DNA from 3 places in the Parazoarcus communis genome. Region 3 is predicted to be linked to each of the others. Evidence: predicted binding sites of a transcription regulator. Region 3 holds the regulator's gene; each other region holds the start of a gene.
What was found. The regulator FNR, encoded in region 3, switches genes on or off when oxygen is low (the NO sensors DNR and NnrR bind a similar motif). The targets are predictions, from matches to a motif close to TTGANCTAGNTCAA.

Region 1 (3,275 bases), 2.2 Mb from region 3:
CGGCCAGCACCGGCATCACCGCGATCAGCAGATAGGCGGTGATCAGCCAGGTCCAGCAGAACAGCGGCATGCGCATCATGTTCATGCCGGGCGCGCGCATGTTGAGCACGGTGACGACGATGTTGATCGCGCCCATGATCGAGCTCACGCCCATGATGTGGATGGCGAAGATCGCCAGATCCATGCCCATGCCCATCTGCACCGAAAGCGGTGCGTACAGCGTCCACCCCGCAGCGGTTGCGCCGCCGGGCACGAAGAACGAACCCAGCAGCAGGATGGCCGCGGGCGGCAGGAGCCAGAAGCTCCAGTTGTTCATGCGCGCGAAGGCCATGTCGCTGGCCCCGATCATCAGCGGGATCATCCAGTTGGCGAAGCCGACGAAGGCCGGCATGATCGCGCCGAACACCATCACCAGACCGTGCATGGTCGTGAGCTGGTTGAAGAACTCGGGCTCCACCACCTGCAGACCGGGCTGGAACAGTTCGGCCCGGATCGTCAGCGCCATCACCCCCCCGGAGAGGAACATGATGAAACTGAAGATCATGTACATCGTGCCGATGTCTTTGTGATTGGTGGTGGTCACCCAGCGCATCAGGCCGGTGGGACCATGCGCATGACCGTGCGGGGGGTGAACGCCGGGCCGATCGTGAGTCAGTGTATTCATGCACACGCCTCCATTGTCGCGCCCACGCGCGACAGAACCTTGCCATCGGGACCGGGACGGCCCCTACAATCACACCGCAGCAAAACCCGCTTCGACCTCAGCCTCAGCGCGCGGCGACAACGTCTGCCGGCTGCACCGCCTCGCCCGACTGGTTACCCCAGGCGTTACGGGTATAGGTGATCACCGCAGCGAGCTCGGCGTCCGACAACTGCCCGCCGAATGCGGCCATCGCGGTCCCCGCCTTGCCCTTCAACACCAGTTCGATCTGGCCGCTTGCATCGCCCGTCACCACGGGCGAGCCATCAAGCGCAGGAAATACCGGCGGCAGCCCCTTGCCATCGGCCTGGTGGCAGGCCGCACAATTGGCCGCGAAAACCTTCTCGCCGCGCTCGACCAGCTCGGCCAGTGCCCACTCCCGGGCGTCGTCCGCAGAGGCTGTCGTGGCCTGGGCCTGCTGCGATGCGACCCATTCGGTGTATTTCTCTGCCGAGACCACATGCACCTCGATCGGCATGAAGCCGTGATCCTTGCCGCAGAGTTCGGCACAGTTGCCGCGATAGATGCCTTCCTTGTCTGCGGTGAACCACGTGTCGCGGATGAAGCCGGGAATCGCATCCTGCTTCACGCCGAAAGCCGGCATCCACCACGAATGGATCACGTCGGCGGCGGTCACGAGCACGCGGACCTTCTTGCCCACCGGCACCACAACCGGATTGTCCACCTCAAGCAGATAGGTATCGCCTTTCTGTTCGCCACCGCTGATCTGGGCGCGCGGTGTGGATGAACCGGACAGGAAGCGGATGCCCTCCCCTTCGCCCTGCAGATAGTCGTAACCCCACTTCCACTGATAGCCCGTGGCCTTGATGGTGATGTCGGGGTTGGAGGTGTCCTTCATCGCAATCACGGTCTTGGTGGCGGGCCACGCCATGCCAAGCAGAATCAGCACCGGGATCACCGTCCACGCGATCTCGACCGCCGTGTTTTCATGGAAATTGGCCGCAACCGCGCCGCGGGACTTGCGATGGTGAATGACAGACCAGAACATGACGCCGAACACCGCGATGAAGATCACCAGGCAGATGATCAGCATCAGGGTATGCATGCTGTAGATCTCTGAGGCGATCCGCGTCACCGGCTGCTGGAGGTTGTAACGGCTCGGCGCATCCTGTGCGAGTACGCCGGAGACGTACCCGAGAAGAAGCGAAGATCCTGCGATACGACCGGCAAAACCCATGTCGACCCCCAGCAAAGAACACGATGAGCAGGTGGATCGATGTTGCCACAGTGAAAATCAGGGTCGCAACATACTTATTTGATAAAAATCAATATGCTGCGGCGCGGTATCTGATAACCATCAAGCCGCATAAAGCCCTGTGACGAGTACTCGGGGTTTTCCCGCAGGCATGTTTGCTGCATGACAACAAACTGCGTTTCAGCCCTCTGTTGCCGACAGCTTGCGCCTCAGCAGGCGCATCAGCGCACCAATCAGGGGCAATCGGGCATACAGCTCCTCAGCCGCATCCCAGTAATCGCGATGGACTTCGACGCGCCCTGCTTCGTCGAAGGACAGGTGACTGACGCCGCGAATGACGATCGCCCGGTTACGCAGATTGAGGTGAAAGTCCCAGGCAAGCATCGCCTGCTGTCCCTCGGCAATGATGCTCGTGATCACGAAGCGGGGAGACTCCACGGTCTCGAACATGTGCTCGAAGATGCGGGTGATCGCCTTCAGGCCCGCAACATCGTTGAACGGGTCCTTGAAACGGGCATTCTCGGCATAGAAGGCGTCGATTTTCCCAAGCAGCAGGGGCGTGAGGTTCTCGTAGAACCGCGCCACGTTCTCGGCAGCCGCGCGACAGTCGAAGGAGGTCATTACAGGCCCGTTGCCCGCCGGATGAGCGGAAAGTAGAGGCGCCGCGGCAGGCACTGCAGCAGCTTGAGAAAGCGGGTGAAACGCTTCGGGAAGTGGGTCTCGAACTCACCGCGGGCAAAGCCGGCCATGATCTCGTCGGCCGCCTGCTCGGCGGTGATCAGGGCGGGCATGTGGAAATCGTTCTGCGCCGTCAGTGGCGTCGCCACGAAACCGGGACAGATCAGGTGCACGCCCAGTCCGCGCGGCGCCAGATCCATGTAGAGCGTCTCGGAAAAGTTGATCAGCGCCGCCTTCGATGGCCCGTAGGTGGCGGCATTGGGCAAGCCGCCGTAGCCTGCGACCGAGGCCACGATGGCAATCGCCCCCCGCCCGCGTTCGAGCATCCCGGGCACCACCGCGGCCACCCCATCCATGACCCCGAGCAGGTTGATGTTCAGCGTCTTCCGAATGCGCTCCGGTGTCAGCTCCCACGCCCGCAGCGGCTGATAGGTACCCGCATTCAGTATCACGAGATCGAGCCCGCCCCACTGGGCAAGCAGACGGTCGCGCACACGCTCGAGTTCGCCTGGTCGGGTCACGTCCATGGCCGCGACGACCGCGCCCTCGCACTGTGCTGCCAGCGCATCCAGGCGATCGAGACCGCGTGCGGACAGCGCCACCCGCGCGCCACCTGCCGCCAGCTTGCGCGCCAGCGCCGCGCCGATGCCGGTCGAGGCGCCGACCAGCCAGACCCGCTGC
Region 2 (3,275 bases), 1.6 Mb from region 3:
TCTGGCCTGCATCGAGCCGCGCCATGACGGGCCGGCTTCCGTGATCGCGAGTTCGATCGGCCCGTGCCCCGACCATGTCGAGAGCGGGGTAGAGGCCGAGCTGGCCTGTGCGCGCTGTCGTTCGCACTCGGGTGGCTGGAATTACGAGCGCGAGGGCGACCACGACCTCTTGCGGGTCCCCTTGCGTGATGCTGAGCGTCACTTCGGCACGTTGCGTCTGGCGCTGGCGCCCGGGCAGCGGCTCGAAGCCTGGCAGCAGCAGCTGGTCGAGGCGCTGTCGCGCCATGTCGGAATGGCACTTGGGGCCGCACGGCGCAGCGAGCAGGCGCGCCTGCTCGCCCTGCAGGAGGAGCGCTCGGTGATTGCCCGCGAGTTGCACGATTCGCTCGCGCAGGCCCTGTCCTACATGAAGATCCAGGTCAGCCTGGTGCAGCCACTGGTGGGCGACCCCGCGCGCAGCGCCGAGGCCGAGGCCATCCTTGCCGACCTGCGCGAGGGCATCAGTGCCGCCTACCGCCAGTTGCGCGAGCTGCTGGTGTCGTTCCGGCTCAAGATGACGGGTGATTTTTCGGAGCTGCTGCAGGCCGCAGTGGACGAGTATGCGAGCAAGGGCAAGATCGAGGTCGAACTCGAAACCCGGCTTGCCGACTGCCACCTCGGCCCCAACCAGGAGGTGCATGTGCTGCATATCATCCGCGAGGGCCTGTCGAACATGGTGCGACATGCGCATGCAAGCAAGGCCTGGCTGAGCCTGAAGTGTGATGCGGACGGTGAGTTCTCCGTCGTGCTCGACGACAATGGTGTGGGGCTCGGCGAGCCGGTCTCCGATGCACGCAACCATCATGGCCTTGCGATCATGCGCGAGCGTGCGTGCAGCCTGGGGGGGCGTTTCGACATTGCCCCCCGGCCGGGCGGGGGAACGCGGGTCAGTCTGCGTTTTCGTGCCGGCACCGCGATCGTGACCGAGACACCCATCGCATTCGGGAGCGTGAAATGAGCGATGTCCAGAGCGTCATCATCGTCGATGATCACCCGCTGTTCCGCAAGGGCCTGATCCAGCTGCTGAAGACCGTCCCCACGCTGAACCTGATCGGCGAGGCCGCCGGCGGAGAGGAGGGCCTGGCGCTGGCTGTGCGCCTGCAGCCGGACCTGATCCTGCTCGACCTGAACATGAAGGACATGAACGGGATCGAGGTCTTGAGCGCCATCCGCGCCGCCCGTCTCGACAGTCGCGTGGTGATGGTGACGGTGTCCGATCATGGCGAGGACCTGGTCGCCGCCTTGCGCGCGGGGGCCGATGGCTACCTGCTGAAGGACATGGAGCCCGAGGCCATGGTCGATGCGCTGCGCGATGTGGGCAGTGGCCGCATCGTCATCTCCGACGAGCTCACCCACCTCATGGCCGCCGCCCTGCGCGGCCCTGCGCAGCCCGAGTCAATTGCCGCTGCCGGACTGACCGAGCAGGAGGTGCGAATTCTCGAGCAGATCTCCGGCGGCCTGTCGAACAAGCTCATCGGACGCGAGCTCGACATCGCCGAAGGCACGGTGAAGGTCCACGTCAAGCACATCCTGCGCAAGCTCAAGATGCGCTCGCGGGTGGAAGCCGCGGTGTGGGCGGTCGAGCACCTGCGCAGCTAGACGTCTATTTCCTTCGTTGTAGTTTGCAGTGTTATCCGCACCTTACCTCGCGCATCCGGTCATGCGCATCGAAGCCGCATAACTGAGAGCCATTCTCGTCTTGATGCCCATCAATGACGCACTCCGGGCAAGGGTTTTCAATGTCCCTATTCGCTATACGGGAAAACCCTCTTGGAACCTGCAGCCCTTTCGCGCCGAAGTTTTTTGCGTGGCCGCATCCGCACCGTGAACCCCGCCCAGCGTCCACCGTGGGCGCTTGACGAGGCTGCCTTCATCGAGCGTTGCACGCGCTGCGACGCCTGCATCAAGGCCTGTCCGACCGGCATTCTGATTCATGCCGACGGCGCCTATCCGGCAGTCGATTTCAGCCACGGGGAGTGCACCTTCTGTGGCGAGTGCGTGAGTCGCTGCGAACCGGCGGCGTTGCAGCGCGCGGCGGAGGATGCTCCGGCGTGGCGTCTGCAGGCGCACATCGGGGATGCCTGCCTGGCAATGAGCGGCGTGGAGTGCCGGGTCTGCGGCGAGGCCTGTCCTGCGGGGGCAATCCGTTTTCGCCCGCGTCTTGGCGGCGTGGCGCTGCCGGCGCTGACGCTGGAGAGCTGCAATGGTTGTGGTGCCTGTTTCGCCCCCTGCCCGGTCCGGGCAATCACGGTGAAGGCAGGGGAGATGGATATGGCGAACAAGGAGAGCACATGAACATCGCAAGCCTGGTAGTGCGGGCGAAGCCCGAGGATTTCGCCGTCGTGCACGACTTTCTGAAGCAGGTGCCCGGCGTTGAAGTGCAGGGTGAATCGCTCGAAACCGGTCGCATCGTCGTCACCGTGGAAGACGGTGAAGGCTGGTCGGTGACCGACTCGATACTGAAGGTGAATCTCGGCCCCAGGGTGCAAGGGGTGACGCTCGCCTACGAATACACGGATGAAGGTCTCGAAAACCTGGAGGCATGAAGAAAATGAGCATGGACAGACGCGAATTCATCAAGGCCAATGCGGTTGCGGCCGCAGCGGCAACGGCGGGCATCAGCATTCCGGTGGTGGCGCAGGCGCAGGCCAGGAATGGCGACGGCACCAAGGTGCGCTGGGACAAGGCCGCCTGCCGCTTCTGCGGTACCGGCTGTTCGGTGCTGGTCGGCGTGCAGAACGGCCGCATCGTTGCCACTCAGGGCGACCCGGATGCACCGGTCAACCGCGGCCTGAACTGTATCAAGGGCTACTTCCTGTCGAAGATCATGTACGGCGACGACCGTCTGACCAAGCCGCTGCTGCGCATGAAAGGCGGCAAATACGACAAGAACGGCGAGTTCACGCCGATCTCGTGGGATCAGGCCTTCGACATCATGGCCGACAAGTGGAAGGCCGCGATCAAGACCCACGGCGCCGACTCGATCGCGATGTTCGGTTCCGGGCAGTGGACGGTGTGGGAAGGCTATGCGGCGGCCAAGCTGTACAAGGCCGGTTTCCGCACCAACAACCTCGACCCCAATGCGCGTCACTGCATGGCGTCGGCTGTTACCGGCTTCATGCGTACCTTCGGCATCGACGAGCCGATGGGCTGCTACGACGACATCGAGAACGCCGACAGCTTCGTGCTGTGGGGCTCGAACATGGCCGAGATGCACCCCATCCTGTGGAGCCGCA
Region 3 (3,275 bases):
GCCTGGGTCGAATAGCCCTGGAAATTGCGGTGCAGGCGCCCCTGCCGCTGCGCCACGGTCAGTTCGTCATCCGGCTTCGCGAAATGGTCCATGCCGATATAGACGTAGCCGGCGTCGGTCAGGCGACGGATGGCAAGCTGCAGAATCTGAAGCTTGGAGTCCGCTGACGGCAGGTCGATCGGAATGATCCTGCGCTGGGGCTTGAACAGTCCCGGCAGGTGCGCGTAGCTGTACAGCGAGATTCGATCGGGCGAGAGTTCGAGCACCTGCTCCAGCGTGCGGTTGAAGCTGATCACATTCTGCTTGGGCAGACCATAGATCAGGTCCATGCTGATCGACTTGAAGCCGGTTGCCCGCGCCGCGTCGATGACGAGCTTCGTCTCTTCGACGCTTTGCACGCGGTTGGTCGCAATCTGCACGTCCTCGGCGAAGTCCTGCACGCCGACGCTCATGCGATTGAAGCCGAGGTTGGCCAGCATTTCGACGGTGTCGAAATCCACCTTGCGCGGATCGACCTCGATCGAGTACTCGCCATTCGGCACCAGGTTGAAGTGCTTGCGGACCGCATCCATCAACTGATGCATCTCCGCGTGCGAGAGGAAGGTCGGCGTTCCACCCCCGAGATGTAACTGCGTGACCTGACGTGTCCCCCCCAGGGCCGCCGCCTGCATTTCGATCTCTTTTTCCAGGTAATTCAGATACTTGGCAGACCTGCCATGATCCTTGGTGATGATCTTGTTACAGGCGCAGTAATAGCAGATCGTGTTACAAAAGGGGATGTGGAAGTATAATGACAGCGGTCGGCTCACACCGCCAACGGCACGTTTTCCCAGCCAGTCTGTCAGTGCTTGTGCATCGAATGCCTCCACAAACCTGTCTGCGGTGGGATACGACGTATAGCGAGGCCCGTTGATGTCGAATCGTCGAATCAACTGGGGATCAAAGATTAGGTCTGTCTGGCTGGTCATGGTCTGGCTGCGTCGATGTGTTACTTAACAATGGCAGAAAGCCGGCGTTTTGTGGTTGACTTGGATCAACGGCAACATTCTGACTACCCCCAATCCGGAATCGGAGCAAGTTTACAGTGCAAATGAAGGCGACGGTGCCGATCACCGCGGCGGGGCTCAAAACCGCATGCTCACAATGCAATCTGCTGGAGCTGTGCCTGCCGTTCGGCATGACTGACACTGAACTCAACCGCCTCGACGAACTTGTCGGCGGGCGTCGGAAGATCAAGCGTCAGCAGCCGCTCTATCGCGCAGGCGAACTCTTCGAAGCCATCTATGCGATCCGTGCAGGCTCCTTCAAGACCGACGTTCTGCTCGAAGATGGTCGCGAGCAGGTCACCGGATTCCAGATGACCGGCGAGATCATCGGGCTCGACGGCATCAGCACCGAGTTCCACTCGTGCAATGCGGTTGCGCTCGAAGACAGCGAGGTCTGCGTCATTCCCTACGCCAAGCTGGAAGAACTGTCCCGCGAGATCGAAGGCCTTCAGCACCAGTTCCACAAGGTCATGAGCCGCGAGATCGTGCGCGATCACGGCGTGATGATGCTGCTGGGCTCCATGCGCGCGGAAGAGCGTCTGGCGGCCTTCCTGCTCAACATGTCGCAGCGCTTCACCGCTCGTGGCTTCTCGGCCGCCGAGTTTCACCTGCGCATGACCCGCGAAGAGATCGGCTCCTATCTGGGCCTGAAGCTGGAAACGGTCTCGCGTGCCTTCTCCCGCTTTCAGGAAGACGGCCTCGTCGCGGTGCAGCAGAAACATATCCGCATTCTCGACAACGACGGTCTCAAGAAACTCATTCAGCACCAGCCCGGCGCGCGCTGAGCGCCGGACTGTCGCGCTCAGGCAAAGACGGCGAACCAGCCGCCGACGTTCTTGCTGAGCGCGACCGACACGATCCAGCTGAACACGAGCAGCGCAGCAACAAACGCAGCCCCGCGCACGGTGCGCGTTCGGCCACGTTTCAGGGCAACGGCGCCCAGCAGGATGTAGACGATCAGGCCAATGACCTTGGCCGTCACCCACGGTGCCTGCAACGGGTACTGTTCGATCATCACCGCCAGCGTGATCGCACTGCCAAGCAACACGGTATCGACCACATGCGGCAGGACGCGCGTCAGACGATGTGTGAGCAGACGGCTGTCAACAAGCATCCACACTCCCCTGAGCGCGAAGCCGGCAAGGCTCAGAATCACACAGGTGACGTGGATGTGCTTGATCGCCTGATACATCTTTCGTTCCTCCTCGGGGAAAATGCTGACCGGTGCGCCCTGGTCGGGCGCCGAACAATGACAGAACAAACAGGATTCAGCCACGCAGGCTAGAATCGAAAGTGAAATGCAGGAGCACGGAATGAACCAGACCGCCGCAGACATCCTTACCCAGCTCCGTCAGATCTCCCTGTTCGGGGAGCTGTCGGAGAGTGAGCTGGAACGTGTTGCACGCTATACCCGCGAACGCCGCCTGGGCAAGGGTGAACTGCTGTTTCAGCGCGGCGACGTTGCCCACGGTTTCTATTTCGTCACCGAAGGGCAGCTCAAGCTCGGCTTCTCGTCAGCTCAGGGCAACGAGAAAGTGGTCGAGATCGTCGGCCCGCAGCAAAGCTTTGGCGAAGCGGTGATGTTCATGAACCGCCCCTACCCCGTTTTTGCCGAAGCGCTTACCGACATGTCGCTGCTTCATATCGGCCAGAACGTCGTATCCGACCTGATCGATCAGGATCCGCAGTTTGCACGCAAGCTTCTGGCAGGCATGGCGGTCCGCCTGCATAACATGGTGCGCGACGTAGAAACCTATTCCCTGCGCTCGAGCACACAGCGCGTGATCGGTTACCTCCTCCAGCAAACCGAAGAGGATGGCACCAAGGCTTGCGACATCTCCCTGCCCACGAGCAAGCAGGTCATCGCGTCACGGCTGAACCTGACGCCCGAGACCCTTTCGCGGATCTTTCACGACCTGGCAGACCATGGTCTCATCACCGTTCACGGCAAGCGCATCACGCTTCACAATCCGCAGGCACTGTCGCGCTACAGCGGGTAGCACTTCGCCCGCTCAAGTCCTTGCCGTCCCCCGAAAAGCAACGGCCTCTTGAACGAACAAGAGGCCGTCTTTCACGATACCCGGGTGCTGAAAGCCGAAGCCTTCACGCGCCAGCGCACTCAGGACTCAAGCACATAGGTTCCCGGCGCCGGTGCGAGCGAAGGAAACTGCTCGCTTGCCGCCGGCCTCGCCTCGATCAGCTCTCCGGCGTGGGGTTTGACCCAGTCCA

Region 1: the regulator FNR is predicted to act here: its motif matches at 1,977-1,990, upstream of coxB (cytochrome c oxidase subunit II).
Region 2: the regulator FNR is predicted to act here: its motif matches at 1,739-1,752, upstream of napF (ferredoxin-type protein NapF).

What each region holds. Positions count from the first base shown of each region.
Region 1 is NZ_CP022187.1:2,840,839-2,844,113, forward strand. It holds gene ctaD (cytochrome c oxidase subunit I) at 1-664, opposite strand, end outside; gene coxB (cytochrome c oxidase subunit II) at 768-1,898, opposite strand; gene CEW83_RS12960 (nuclear transport factor 2 family protein) at 2,097-2,537, opposite strand; gene CEW83_RS12965 (SDR family NAD(P)-dependent oxidoreductase) at 2,537-3,275, opposite strand, start outside.
Region 2 is NZ_CP022187.1:3,462,107-3,465,381, forward strand. It holds gene CEW83_RS15785 (histidine kinase) at 1-997, shown strand, start outside; gene narL (two-component system response regulator NarL) at 994-1,638, shown strand; gene napF (ferredoxin-type protein NapF) at 1,864-2,334, shown strand; gene CEW83_RS15800 (chaperone NapD) at 2,331-2,585, shown strand; gene napA (nitrate reductase catalytic subunit NapA) at 2,591-3,275, shown strand, end outside.
Region 3 is NZ_CP022187.1:445,771-449,045, reverse strand. It holds gene hemN (oxygen-independent coproporphyrinogen III oxidase) at 1-968, opposite strand, end outside; gene fnr (fumarate/nitrate reduction transcriptional regulator Fnr) at 1,091-1,831, shown strand; gene CEW83_RS02190 (SirB2 family protein) at 1,849-2,238, opposite strand; gene CEW83_RS02185 (Crp/Fnr family transcriptional regulator) at 2,360-3,046, shown strand; gene CEW83_RS02180 (PHA/PHB synthase family protein) at 3,166-3,275, opposite strand, start outside.